Regions from separate parts of the Jeotgalicoccus sp. FSL K6-3177 genome, predicted to be linked through region 2. Evidence: riboswitches for the same ligand, from Rfam matches in the RefSeq annotation. Region 2 holds a riboswitch; the other holds the start of a gene.
The links. A riboswitch is a leader RNA that binds a small molecule or an ion and turns the genes downstream of it on or off. The one in region 2 is predicted to bind lysine.
Positions count from the first base shown of each region.

Region 1: another riboswitch for lysine. It lies ahead of MHH58_RS03505 (Na+/H+ antiporter NhaC family protein); the one in region 2 lies ahead of MHH58_RS06755 (aspartate-semialdehyde dehydrogenase).

Region 1 is NZ_JBBOSK010000001.1:679,985-686,680, reverse strand. Features, by position in the region: gene MHH58_RS03510 (YutD family protein) at 1-142, opposite strand, end outside; gene MHH58_RS03505 (Na+/H+ antiporter NhaC family protein) at 197-1,780, opposite strand; lysine riboswitch at 1,855-2,020, opposite strand; gene MHH58_RS03500 (bifunctional metallophosphatase/5'-nucleotidase) at 2,063-3,382, opposite strand; gene MHH58_RS03495 (sulfite exporter TauE/SafE family protein) at 3,394-4,215, opposite strand; gene MHH58_RS03490 (DUF72 domain-containing protein) at 4,228-5,076, opposite strand; gene MHH58_RS03485 (ABC transporter ATP-binding protein) at 5,126-5,827, shown strand; gene MHH58_RS03480 (ABC transporter permease) at 5,827-6,585, shown strand; gene MHH58_RS03475 (DMT family transporter) at 6,600-6,696, shown strand, end outside.
Region 2 is NZ_JBBOSK010000001.1:1,348,406-1,355,101, forward strand. Features, by position in the region: gene MHH58_RS06730 (alanine racemase) at 1-205, opposite strand, end outside; gene MHH58_RS06735 (M20 metallopeptidase family protein) at 223-1,374, opposite strand; gene dapD (2,3,4,5-tetrahydropyridine-2,6-dicarboxylate N-acetyltransferase) at 1,374-2,090, opposite strand; gene dapB (4-hydroxy-tetrahydrodipicolinate reductase) at 2,105-2,818, opposite strand; gene dapA (4-hydroxy-tetrahydrodipicolinate synthase) at 2,815-3,702, opposite strand; gene MHH58_RS06755 (aspartate-semialdehyde dehydrogenase) at 3,716-4,693, opposite strand; lysine riboswitch at 4,782-4,960, opposite strand; gene MHH58_RS06760 (ABC-F family ATP-binding cassette domain-containing protein) at 5,023-6,624, opposite strand.

The DNA.
Region 1 (6,696 bases), 670 kb from region 2:
TTAATTTTTCATAACCGACATCACCGACAATATAATCGTACTTATTCAATAGCTCGCTGTATTTTTCGATAAAAACTTCTTCATCAAATGCATCGCGGTAATTCTCCACGAGTTCAAAGTTCATATGATCAATAGTAATCATAGACGCACACCCTTTAATCAAACTGATACATTTATGATATCACAGTTTTTACCATTATGCGTTTTGTTTAGCTACCGGGCGGTAGATAAATTTAGCAATAATATAAACTGCAAGCAGTCCAATTATAACGCTCAGCAAACCAAAGTATACGTTAGCTGTATATCCGAGCACAACAAAGCCGAGCAGTCCGATTAAAGCTGAAGTTAAAGCATACGGCAACTGCGTCATAACGTGGACAATGTGATCGCTGCCGGAACCGGTAGAAGACAGAATTGTCGAATCGGAAATCGGTGAACAGTGGTCTCCAAATACACCGCCTGCAAGTACAGCTGCGATTGACGGGAGGAGTAATTCCGTTGCACCAAGTGCAATAATAATTTCTCCAGCAACAGGAATCAGTATGCCGTAAGAACCCCAACTTGTACCTGTAGCAAGTGCCATAAAGCAAGCAACAATAAATACTACTGCCGGCAGCAGCGCTACTGGAAGGCTTGAGTTTTCCACCATTGAACCAAGAACGCCGCCGGTGCCGAGTTCACTGATTAACCCGCCGATCATCCAGGCAAAAGTCAGTATAAGCATGGCCGGAAACATCGCTAAAAATCCTGTTTTAATACCGAGCCAGACATGTCTCTTGCTGAATTCATTATCATTTCTCGTATGTCTGAAGTAATAGAACAGTGCCAGCACGAGACCGATAATGCCTCCTGTAAGCAGTGAATGTGTCACGAGGGTACTTTCCAGCACAGGCATCAGACTCCAGGTCCCTGCTTCCATCGCACCGGTCACATACATCGCTCCGATTACTCCGACAGCAAGTCCTGCAATCGGAATAATTAAGGCGCTGGCACCTGCACCATCATGCACAGGCAGGTCTTCATCCTGTTCTGCAAATTCAGGCACTTTATCACGTAATATTCCTTCGTTAATCGCCAGGTTCTCCTGTTTCCTCATCGGACCGATATCCAGTTTAAAAGAAATAACGATAAACATCATAACAAGTGCCGAGATAACATAAAAGTTCATTGGAATCATATACATAAAACTCTGAAAGGGTGATATATGTGTCATTCCAGCGCCGATTAATACCGGTGCTGTCATTCCCATAATACCTGCACCCCAGCTCGATACCGGTGACATAACGGCTACCGGTGATGCTGTCGTATCGACGAAATAAGCAAGTTTTGCCCGCGAAATATTATATTTATCAGTAATCGGCTTAGCAACCTGTCCGACAATTAAAGCACTGAAGTAATCATCGATAAACACTATAATTCCAAGCACTGCAGTCATAAAACCTGCACCGCGGCGCGTTTTAACTTTTGTCAGCGCCCAATTCGTAAACGCTCGCGCGCCACCTGACATATTCATAAATGCTGTCATAATTCCGAGCAGTGTTAAAAATATTAATATGTAGGCATTCCATGTGTTCAGTCCGCCGTCTTCAATAAATATGCCGAGAAACGAATCGAACAGCAATTTAAAAAATTCTCCAAAGTGCCCATTCGCAATAACGAAGGCTGATGTAATAATTCCCGCACCGAGACTGATGCCTACTCTTCTCGTTATTACTACGAGTATGAGTGTAATTAATGGCGGGATCAGCGGCATATATTCCCAATTTAAAAATGACTCCATTTTTCTTCCTCCTAAATTTTTTCAATAAAAAAAATCATAAATACGCTGACAGTGCACGCATTTATGATTTATCTATTAAATGTAGCGCATCATGTAACTGACAGTGTCCAGCCTGTTAAACTGAACCCCAGAACAAATACCTGCCGGTATCATCCTTCGGCTCTTGTCCCTTTTAAGTATCCTTAAACGCATGCCTGCTGAAATACTTTACTGTTGAAAAGAGCAACCTCTACTTTATTTATTTGATTACTTAACATTATAGCATATCCCGGCTTTAAAAGACTATAAACATTCTATATAATTTTTTACGAGATCGCGCAGCAGGTCCGGCATAATATACTCTTTTTTCGAATATCTGAACTGCGGGAAAATCCTGCCGAAAGTGTACATATCAAGCGTTCCAAGCTTATATTTTTTCTTCTCATCGATGAGTTCGTTATCGATATAATACTCGCGTTCCGATTGGATATACTGGATATTATGCGTTACAAAACAGCCGAAAATGTCTCCTCTGAAGCCGAGACCGCGCACGATTTCATCTTTATACTCCTGACGGTTCGCCTGGGTAAATATTTCTTTCATCTCGCGTCCAGTCAACTCTATTTGTACAGCATTAATGGCGTGCGGCAGCACTTTATGCAAGTCATATTCAGTCAGTGCTCCCCCTTCAAACGGACTCGCAATAAGTCCCGTATGAATGAGCCCTGCATCACTGGCCGTAAAATTTTTAAGTATATACGCAAGGAGCGAGCTGAAGCGTCCAGCCGAATAAAGTCGCCGGTCTATCGGCAGTGCCGCTTCTTTAATGACTTTATTTTTTAATTTGGCTTTGCCTATATCATAATAATCGTTTTCGACCTGGGATAAGATATCTGATTCAATCAGCGCAGCTTTTTTCGCGGTAAGCCTGCCATTTTCAAAAGTGAGAGTGACTTCCCCGATATATTCACCGTATCTGCCGGCTGCTGCAAGCAGCACACCATTAACGCGCTCTCCTTTTTCAAAATGGTGATGCGTATGGGATGATAAAATTAAATCAATTTCAGGAAATCTATTAGCCAGAGTCTCGTCGTCATACATACCGAGATGGCTCATCATAACAATAACGTCCACCTTTGGTTCGAGTTCCCTTAAATATTTTTCTATCCAGTCAAAAGCATCTGCCACTTCCCAATCCAGTGCCAGATAAAATGGAGTAAACTCAACTGTTGCTGCAATGAATCCGATTTTTATCCCGCCGGTTTCCTTTATAGTATACGGTTTAAAATAAGGCTGTTTACTTCCTACTTCACGCAGATTGGCACAGATGACATCGAACTCTGCATCATCGTATAAATGCTTCAGCTGCTCTTTGGTCAGCGTGATTCCTTCATTATTCCCGAGTGTCGCTACGTCGCACGTTGCATTATTCAACAATTCGATATTGCCCTTTCCGAGCGTCGCTTCTGTATAAGGATGTGAACGGTCAACATGGTCGCCGATATCGACATAAAACATATTATTTCTGTACTGTCGTCTTTTATTTTTTATGAAGCTCGTAAACTTCATATAATTATGTAATGCACTGTGTATATCATTAGTATGATAAATTTTCACTTCCATACGAGCACTCCTTAAAGAATTGTTTGTAAAATCAAGTATGCACCGAGTATAAACAGGACGGTCCGGAGCAGTACTACTAAACCGTCCGAATTGAACCGCTGATTAATTTTAACTCCGGCAGTCGCTCCGATGATAGCAGCAGGCACGAGCATCAGTATATACGTATAAACGACGTTATTCTGGAGCACGTGGCCGAAGGCCGATGATACACCTGAGAAAAATACCATCATCATGCTCGTGCCGATGGCAATTGTCGGCGGCATTCTGAAAACCATCAGCATGAGCGGGGTCATCAGAACCCCGCCTCCTATACCGAACAGACCCGTTATAAATCCGACGAAAAAAGTTATCGTAATTGCAAGATAAGGCGGAAATCCGTAATGGTAAATGTTACCCATATTATCACGGTGCGGTTTTAAGTACTTAGGATTCTGGAATACTTTCATCGGTTTAATTTTCTTTCTGACAACGAGAAGTATACTGATAAAAATTAGAAATATACCGAAATACAGATTAAAGCTGTCCACTGTAAATAAACTGCTGGCATAAGATCCCGCGAGCGCCCCCGGCATCAGTCCAATCAGAAATAAAATGCCGTTCTCTCTGTCCACCTGCTTATTGCGCGCATATGAAATCATCGCACTCATGCCCGTGAATATCAGCAGCATACTCGATGTCCCGACAGCAGTCTGGGGTGTTATTGCCGGCAGCAGGCCGAGCTCAAGACCAAAAAACATCAGGGCCGGAACAACAATAACACCCCCGCCGATACCGACGAGCGAGCCCAGTATTGAAGAAAGCAGACCTATCAGTATAAGAACGATAAATTCCATGACTCCAGCCCCTTAGAATAATTTCAGCTGCTTCGGTGCAAGCCCGCTGTACTCTATACCCAGCATGCTGATCAGCTGTTTTGCGTTGCCGGCCGCATGCCCTCCTGAGTTATTATTAAAAACGATATAAATATCCTTTGTTTTATGCTGCAGTATATTAACCTGTTTTTGTAACCACTCCAGTTCCTGTCTGTTATAATCATATAAATAACGGACCTCCCGCCACTCTTCCGAAGTGCGGTTCTGCTGCGTCCAGCCGTGAACATTGCGGCCGTGCAGACGGATAAAGGCAGTATCATCTGTGATGCGGTTAACAAAAGGAACTGAACCGATTCCTGCCTGCGGCTCATCGCATATACTGTGAATTACTTCGCTGTCGTGCAGAAATTCCAGTGTATCTTCCTTATATTCATCACTGAACCATGTCTGGTTGCGGAACTCCACTGCGACTTTAAAAGGTTTCAGCAGGTCCGCCGCAAATTTTACATAACGGATATTTTTGCTGCTGCAGTCAAACCATGGCGGAAACTGAAGCAGAACAAATGCGAGTTTGTTTCTGTGAAACATAGGCATCAGCATTTCCCTGTACGCGGCAAAGACATCTTTAATAGAATCATAGTGATCTCTGTAATCGCTGTGCCCCGTCATAAATTGGTGGGCTTTTACTGCGAATTTGAAGGTTTCCGGTGTCTGGTCGCACCATTTTTCTATCGTTGACTGCCGCTGTACTGCGTAGTATGTTGAATCAAGCTCAACGATTGGAAAATGTGAAGCATATGTAATTAACTTATCTTTTTTATTTGAAAGTTCGGTGTACAGCGAATCGTGGTCGCCCCACCCTGTCAGTCCTATATAAATCATTAAATCACCTTACTTCATTTTAGCACATTTACATTGGAGGATATTAGTCATGGAGATTATTCAGTTTGAAAATGTCAGCCATCAGGAAATACTCCGTAATATATCGGGTTTTTTCAGAGAAAATAAAATTACGACTTTTATCGGCCCGAGCGGTGCAGGCAAGACTACCTGTCTGAAACATATTAACGGTTTACTCTCTCCTGATTCCGGCAGTGTATTCTACCGCGGTGAAGATATTAAAAATATAGATATTACCGGTCTCAGAAAAAGAGCCGGCATGGCATTTCAAAGCGCACCGATGTTCGCAGGCACCGTATACGATAATTTAAATCTGCCGCTTCAAATATTTAATGACAAGCTGAGTCAGGAACGTGCGGCAAATCTTCTCAGCATGGTAGAACTTAGTGAAGATTTTTTATACCGTAAAATAAACACCTTATCCGGAGGAGAGAAAAGCCGTATTTCATTAGCCCGGACCTTTGTCTCCCGTCCGGAAGTACTGCTGCTTGATGAAATTACATCAAACCTTGATTACACACTCGTCAGAGAGATTGAACGGCTCGTAATGAAGCTGCAGCAGGAACACGGACTGACTGTTATTTGGGTAACACATGACCTTGCCCAGGCTGAACGCGTCAGTGATGATATCTGGTTCTTAAACAGGGGCGAACTGCTGCTCCAGGGGCCGATAGAAAGTTTATATAAGACAAATAATACTTTTATACAGCAATTTTTAAAGGGGGAACGGTGATGGGTTTTCAGGAACTTCTCCTGTCCGGCGTCTTTGTTATCATCCCTCTCGCTATTGCAGTCGTACTGAAACTGGGGCTTACGAAAGATATCGTCATAGCTTCAGTACGTTCAATTGTTCAGCTGCTCATTGTCGGTCTGATACTCACCTTCGTCTTTGACAGTGACAGCAGTATTTATATGATATTAATGATTCTCGTGATGATTGGTGCCGCCAGTCAGAATGTAATTAAAAAAGGCACGCTTATTCCCGGCATAAAATGGATTATTATTTTAACGCTGACAGCTGTCGAAGCTGTTTCAATGAGCATTATGCTGCTGTTCGGTATTCTCGATTTTGAACCCGAACAGATTATTCCAATCAGCGGCATGATTATCGGTAACTGCATGGTGCTGTCGTTATTGTTCGTCAGTAAGTTTACCGATGAACTTGAGAACAGTGAAGAAATGATAGAGCTTATTTTATCCTTCGGCGGCCAGCCGAAAGACGCGGTTTCCCGCAGTTTAAAATCAGCGATTCAAACGAGTATGATACCGACGATAGAATCACAGAAAACAATCGGGCTCGTACAGCTGCCGGGTATGATGAGCGGACTGATTATTGGGGGCGCTCCGCCGATGGAAGCCGTCATATATCAACTGCTCATATTATTTTTAATACTTACTAACGCAACTGCAGCTTCTGTAATGGTCGGGTTTTTATCTTATCCGAAATTGTTTAACAGCCGGATGCAGTATTTGGGTTTGAAAAATGAATAAAAGGCGGGACTGCTATGAGAAATTCTCTGCATGTTAAAGGTTTAATTTTTGTTATTATCGGCGCCTCGCTGTGGGGAATCGGAGGCACGGCATCCGATTATATATTTACCA
Region 2 (6,696 bases):
CGCACATTTGCCTTATTTTAACCGCATCATCCATCGACGTTGTTGCAAATGCGCGGATGCCTGAAATTGCAAAGGCCTTGACCGCAAATTCCAGTCCGTAGTTATATGCATTATTTTTAACGACCGCAATCGTTTGGCCCGGCAGCTGAAATTGTCTGGCCTGTTTAATAAACTGCGCTTCATCTGTTTGAAAAATACCACCCATTGCCATGTCTCCCTGTTTTAGTAATTGTTTAACAATGCTTCATAATAATCCGCAACTTTAATCAGCACGCGCTCATCAAAGTTAAACGTATCGGTATGCAGACTTGATGCGTAGCCTTTTTCAAGGTTGCGCGAGCCTGCGAAGACAAAGTACGTCTTTGCGATGTTACTGTAAAAGCTGAAGTCCTCACCGAATAAATACGGTTTATCTTTTTCTATCCCGCGGAGTCCCGCAGCGCTTATCGAAGTTTCAACAAGCTGATTTAAGGCCGCATCATTTTTCACTGCAGGATAACCTTCAGTGTAATGCAGCTCGACAGATGCACCGTACAGCAGTTCAGCGGCTTCTTTAATTTTAGTCATCTGAGATTTAATCACAGCAAGATCAGACGCTTCGTACGTACGGATCGTTCCGCTCAAACGGGCATTGGCAGGCACTGTATTGACCGCTTCACCTGAACTGATTTTACCCATATGAATAATGTTGCGGTTGAGGCCGTCCAGGTGGAACTGCTGGATATTGCCGACTTCACCGGCTATTTTAACTATTGTCTCAAGAGCTGAAATGCCCTGATGTTTCTGGGCAACATGTGCACTGGCGCCTTTTACAGTAAAGTGAAATTCCGTTGCGCTCGCTGTTAATTCATCATCTCTGTACAGCACCAGTCCTTCATCTTCATCCGGCATTAAATGAACACCGAAAATCGCAGAGAAATCCGGACGGTTTTCCCAGGCTTTGATCATTAAATTCGCACCGGCATTCGCTTCTTCTGACGGCTGGAAGATAAAAATACAATTATACTTTAAATCTCCATTGTCAGCGAGCGCCTTTGCACGTTTCACAAACAAAAGAAGGGCAGTAGTATGCCCATCGTGTCCGCATGCATGCATTACATTATCCACGCTGCTTTTATACTCAAGATCATTCTGTTCATGTACCGGCAAGGCATCGATATCGGCACGGAAGCCGAGTGTCTGACCGCTGTTTCCCTCGAGCTCGGCGATGACCCCCGTATCCAGCACCTGGTAATAAGATACTCCTATTTCTTCTAAAACAGAAATAATATATTCAGTCGTTTTATATTCTTTTAGACTTAATTCCGGATGCTGATGCAGATATCTCCGGTGTTCTGTAACGAATTTAAGTTCTTCTGTATATTCAGGAGACATTAGTCATTCAGCTTTCTGAGCGCCTGAACGATTTCTTTTTTAGAACCAGTGACTTCACTTGCCTGCTTAATGACGCGTGCCGGTGTACCGCCGACGACTGTACCTGCCGGGACGTCTTCTGTAACAATAGCACCTGCTGCAACAATAGCACCTTTACCGACAGTTACACCTTCTAAAATCACAGCATTAGCTCCGATTAATACATCATCTTCAATCATAACAGGAGAAGCACTTGGCGGTTCGATTACGCCTGCAAGTACTGCACCAGCGCCGACATGGACGTTTTTGCCTGTCGTTGCACGGCCGCCCATTACTGCATTCATATCGATCATCGTGCCTTCGCCGACGATAGCACCGATGTTAATTGACGCGCCCATCATAACGACCGCGCCGTCACCGATTACTGCATGTTCACGGATAAAGGCACCAGGCTCAATACGCGCTTTCGTATTTGTTAAGTCCATTAACGGAATAGCCGAGTTGCGGCGGTCCTGTTCGATAACGATATCCGTTACTTTTTCTTCTATTGAAGGGTAGAAAGCCTGCCAGTCGCGCGCATCCGCAAATACAGTTTTTGAATCCTCTGTACCGAATACTTTGAATGACTCATCGAATTCAACACCTTCAAAGTTACCGTTGATATAAATTTTTAGCGGTGTTGCTTTCTCCGCATCTGAAATGTACTGAATAATCTCTTCTGCTGTAAATTTTTCCATTGTGTAAAAACTCCTTAAAATATGTTGTTATAGTCGTAAAATCCGTTTTCTTTGTGTCTAAGACTTTCTGCGGCGCCAATTGCACCGTTTGCAAATATATCTTTCGATTGTGCAATATGTTTCAGTTCGATAACTTCATCGTGTCCTGCAAAGATTGCATCGTGTTCGCCAACAATTGTGCCGCCGCGTATAGCGCTGACGCCGATTTCATCATCTGACCGCTCTTCATTCGCTTCTGATCGGTCATAAACAGGATAGCTGCCCTGTCTAACGTCAAGTGCCGTATCAAGGAGTTTAACGAGCGTACCGCTCGGGGCGTCGACTTTGTGCTTATGATGGCGTTCAACGAGTTCAAGATCAAAGCCGTCGAGCTGTTTTAGTGCTTCACGGAGCAGGTTATTTAACACGTGTACACCGTAACTCATATTTGCGTTGAAAAATACCGGAGCTGATGCCGCACGTTCTTTTAATGCTGCTACAATTTCTTCTTTTTTCCCTGTCGTTGCCACAACGAGGGGAGTGGTGAAAGGTTTTTCAATGAGAGGCAGGATGCGGTCGGGATTCGAGAAATCGATTGCCACATCTGCGCCCGCATCATCGATATTTGTAAATGCCGGGTAGTCTGTTGTGCTGGATGAAATGACTCCTGCAATTTCATGACCTTTTTCCACTGCGAGACGGGCAACGATTTTATTCATCGTCCCGTAGCCGATTAAGAGTATTCTCATACTCTCACACCTTTTCTGAATTCGTTGAAGGCTTCAACAATAGATTGTCTCGCATCTTCTTCCAGCGGCAAGAGCGGCAGGCGGAGCTCGTATTCACCAAAGCCGAGCTCTGCAGTTAAGGCTTTGACCGGAATCGGGTTAACATCAATTTGTACAGAACTGATGACAGGCATCAGTGATGAGAATCGCTGTCTTGCTGATGACTCGCCATTTTTCATACCTTCATATACTTCCTGCATCTCACCCGGAATGACGTTGCCGACTACTGAAATTAATCCTTTGCCGCCAAGTGCTGTAAAGTCTGTCAAATTATCATCATTCCCGCTGTATAATGAAAATTCAGAATCTACAAGGTTTAATACATTAATTGTATAGTTTAAATCGCCGGCCGCATCTTTCAGAGCGACGATATTTTTGTGTCTGCTTAATTCTAACACTGTTTCAGGGTCGATGGACATACTTGTACGGGACGGCACATTATATAAAATAACCGGGATATTAATGCTGTCTGCAATCGCTGTAAAGTGTGCAATCAGACCGCGCTGGTTACTTTTATTGTAGTAGGGCGTAATCAGCATAACACCGTCAGCACCCGTTTCTTCAGCGAACACCGATAAGTCAATTGACTGCTGAGTTGAGTTCGTGCCTGTACCTGCAATTACCGGAATCCGGCCCCCAGCAGTTTCAACGCCGACACGGAGCAGTTCTTTAATTTCTTCTGCTGATAAAGTAGGGGATTCGCCGGTCGTGCCGTTAATAATTAAACTTTGTGCATTATTGTCGATTAAATATTCAATATGGTTTCTGAACGCATCGTAGTCTACTTCATTATTTCTAAACGGGGTGGCCATCGCCACTCCGATACCTTCAAAAATCGGACTCATATATATCCGCTCCTTATTTATTATCTATTAATGATTTTAGAATCTGCACTGTATTCTGCGCTGCGCCTTTAAGAATGTTGTCCCCGACACACCATACGTGGAAAGTGTTTTCGAGCGTCGGATCCTTGCGGATACGGCCGACGTAAATTTCGTTTTCATCTGTCGCTTCATACGGAGTAGGATAAACACCTTCAGCAGGATTATCCATCAGGACGATGTGAGGAATATTGCGGAACGCATCTCTGACTTCTTCTTCTGTCGCCTCCTGGTCAAGCGTGACGTTAATTTGTACGCTGTGGCTTGAGATAACCGGCACTCTGACACATGTTGCCGTCACCGCAATTTGATCATCTCCGAGAATTTTCTTCGTTTCATCGATCATCTTGACTTCTTCTTTCGTATAGCCGTCATCTAAAAAGACATCGATCTGCGGAATCACGTTATTGTAAATCGGTTTTGGATACGTCGTCGGCTCAGCACCATTCGCGCCTTCTTCGAGGTCTCTGATGCCGCCTGAACCCGAACCTGAAACCGACTGATATGTTGCGTAGTGCACGCGTTTTACTCCGAATGCATCATATAAAGGTTGTAAGGCGATAACCGACTGGATTGTTGAACAGTTCGGGTTCGCGATAATTTTACGATTTAATGAAGGTGAGTTAATTTCCGGAACGATTAAATCAATATCTTCATGCATTCTCCAGAAACTTGAATTGTCGATAACAATTGCACCGGCTTCTTCAAAGAGCGGGGCAAACTTTTCACTCGTTGAACCGCCGGCACTCATAACCACATAATCAAAACCATCTTTCGTTCTGTCTTCAGTTAATTCCTGAACTGTATACGTTTCTCCATTTACTTCCAGTTCTTTTCCGCTGGAGCGTTTGGAAGAGAAGAGGACCAGTTCCTTATAAGGAATTTTATACTGTTCCACCATTTCCAGCATTTTTGTACCGACGACACCTGTTGCACCGACAATTGCGAGTTTCATAAAATACAGCCTCCTAGAAGTTTTCCTGAATAGAATGATATAAATAAAAAAACAAGCCCGGGTACCGGACTTGTTTTAAAATTGTATATACAAGCGATGCCCTCCATTATTGAGTCAATAATGACAAATCCATAGCTCTTAACCTGTGAATCCAACAACCGGGGTCTGCGCGCTCCCGGACATTTCGGCATCTCACCCTTTCGTCATATACACTTTGCAGAAGTTAAGTATATGAGTACTATTGATTGATGCGCCTCATCCGTACTATTCAGTTTTTGATGTTGATTGTCATTATACATAACAAAGTATTCAAAGTAAACAGATAATTTCTATTTCTTTATAATTCCTTTTTCAATAAGGTAATCTTCATAACCGATTTCCTTCACAAGTGCTGTGTTGTTGCTGATATCGAGCACCGTGTTTGAAATTGTATTGATAAACTCCAGGTCATGTGAAGTGAAGATAATTGATCCTTTAAATTTCTTCAGACCGTCGTTGACTGCAGTAATACTCTCTAAGTCAAGGTGGTTCGTCGGCTCATCCATTAAGAGGACGTTCGCCTGCGACAGCATCATTTTACTGAGCATCGCACGGACTTTCTCTCCACCTGAGAGGACGCTTGCTTTTTTCTTCGCTTCTTCACCGCTGAACAGCATTCTTCCTAAGAATCCGCGAAGGAAGGTTTCTGTCTGTTCTTCAGGCGGAGCGTACTGGCGCAGCCATTCAACCAGGCTTAAATCAACGCCTTCAAAGTACTCCGAGTTATCTTTCGGGAAGTAGCTCTGTGAAGTTGTGACACCCCAGTTGACGTCTCCTGAATCCGGCGTAATTTCACCAGCAAGAATGCGGAGCAGGGTAGTACGCTGCAGTTCAGAACCGCCTGTTAAAATAACTTTATCGTCAGGAGAGAGCGTGAACGTTAAATTATCGAGTACCGTTTCACCGTCGATTGAATGCGTCAGATTTCTGACTGTTAACAGCTCGTTGCCGATTTCTCTTTCAGCTGTAAAGCCGACGAAAGGATAACGGCGTGATGACGGTTTAATATCTTCCAATTCAATTTTCTCAAGCATCTTTTTACGGCTTGTTGCCTGTTTAGATTTTGAAGCGTTGGCACTGAAACGTGCAACGAAGTCTTTCAGCTCTTTAATCTTTTCTTCTTTTTTCTTATTTTGATCCTGAGACATCTGCAGTGCCATCTGACTTGACTGATACCAGAAGTCATAGTTCCCGACGTAGACCTGAATCTTGCCGAAGTCGAGGTCCGCAATGTGCGTACAGACGTTGTTCAGGAAGTGTCTGTCGTGGGATACAACAATCACTGTGTTCTCAAAGTTAATGAGGAATTCTTCCAGCCACTGTACCGCTTCGATATCGAGACCGTTGGTCGGCTCATCCAGAAGCAGCACGTCGGGGTTGCCGAACAGGCTTTGTGCAAGCAGGACTTTAACTTTTGCCGTGTTGTCGATTTCACCCATTGTTTTATCGACCAGCTCATGGGGAATACCAAGACCGTGAAGGAGTGTTTCAGCGTCACTTTCAGCAGTCCAGCCGCCCATTTCGCCGTATTCACCTTCGAGCTCTGCGGCTCTGATGCCGTCTTCATCCGAGAAGTCCGGTTTCATGTAGATTTCATTTTTTTCGTTCATAATAGACCATAGTTTTTCGTGACCCATCATTACAACATCGAGTACGCGCGTATCTTCATAGCCGAAGTGATCCTGGCGGAGGAAAGCCATACGCTCGTCCGCTCCTAAAATAACGTGGCCGTCCGAGTCAACTTCACCTGTCAGGACTTTCAGGAAAGTGGATTTCCCGGCACCGTTCGCACCGATTAAACCGTAGCAGTTTCCCGGGGTGAATTTAATATTTACATCTTCAAATAATTTTCTGTCTCCAAATCTCAGACTCACGTCGCTAACTTGCAGCATGTGCATTCTCCTTTATATTAAAACAATCGTTTTAGTTTACATTCATAAGCGATAATACCATAAATATGGTAT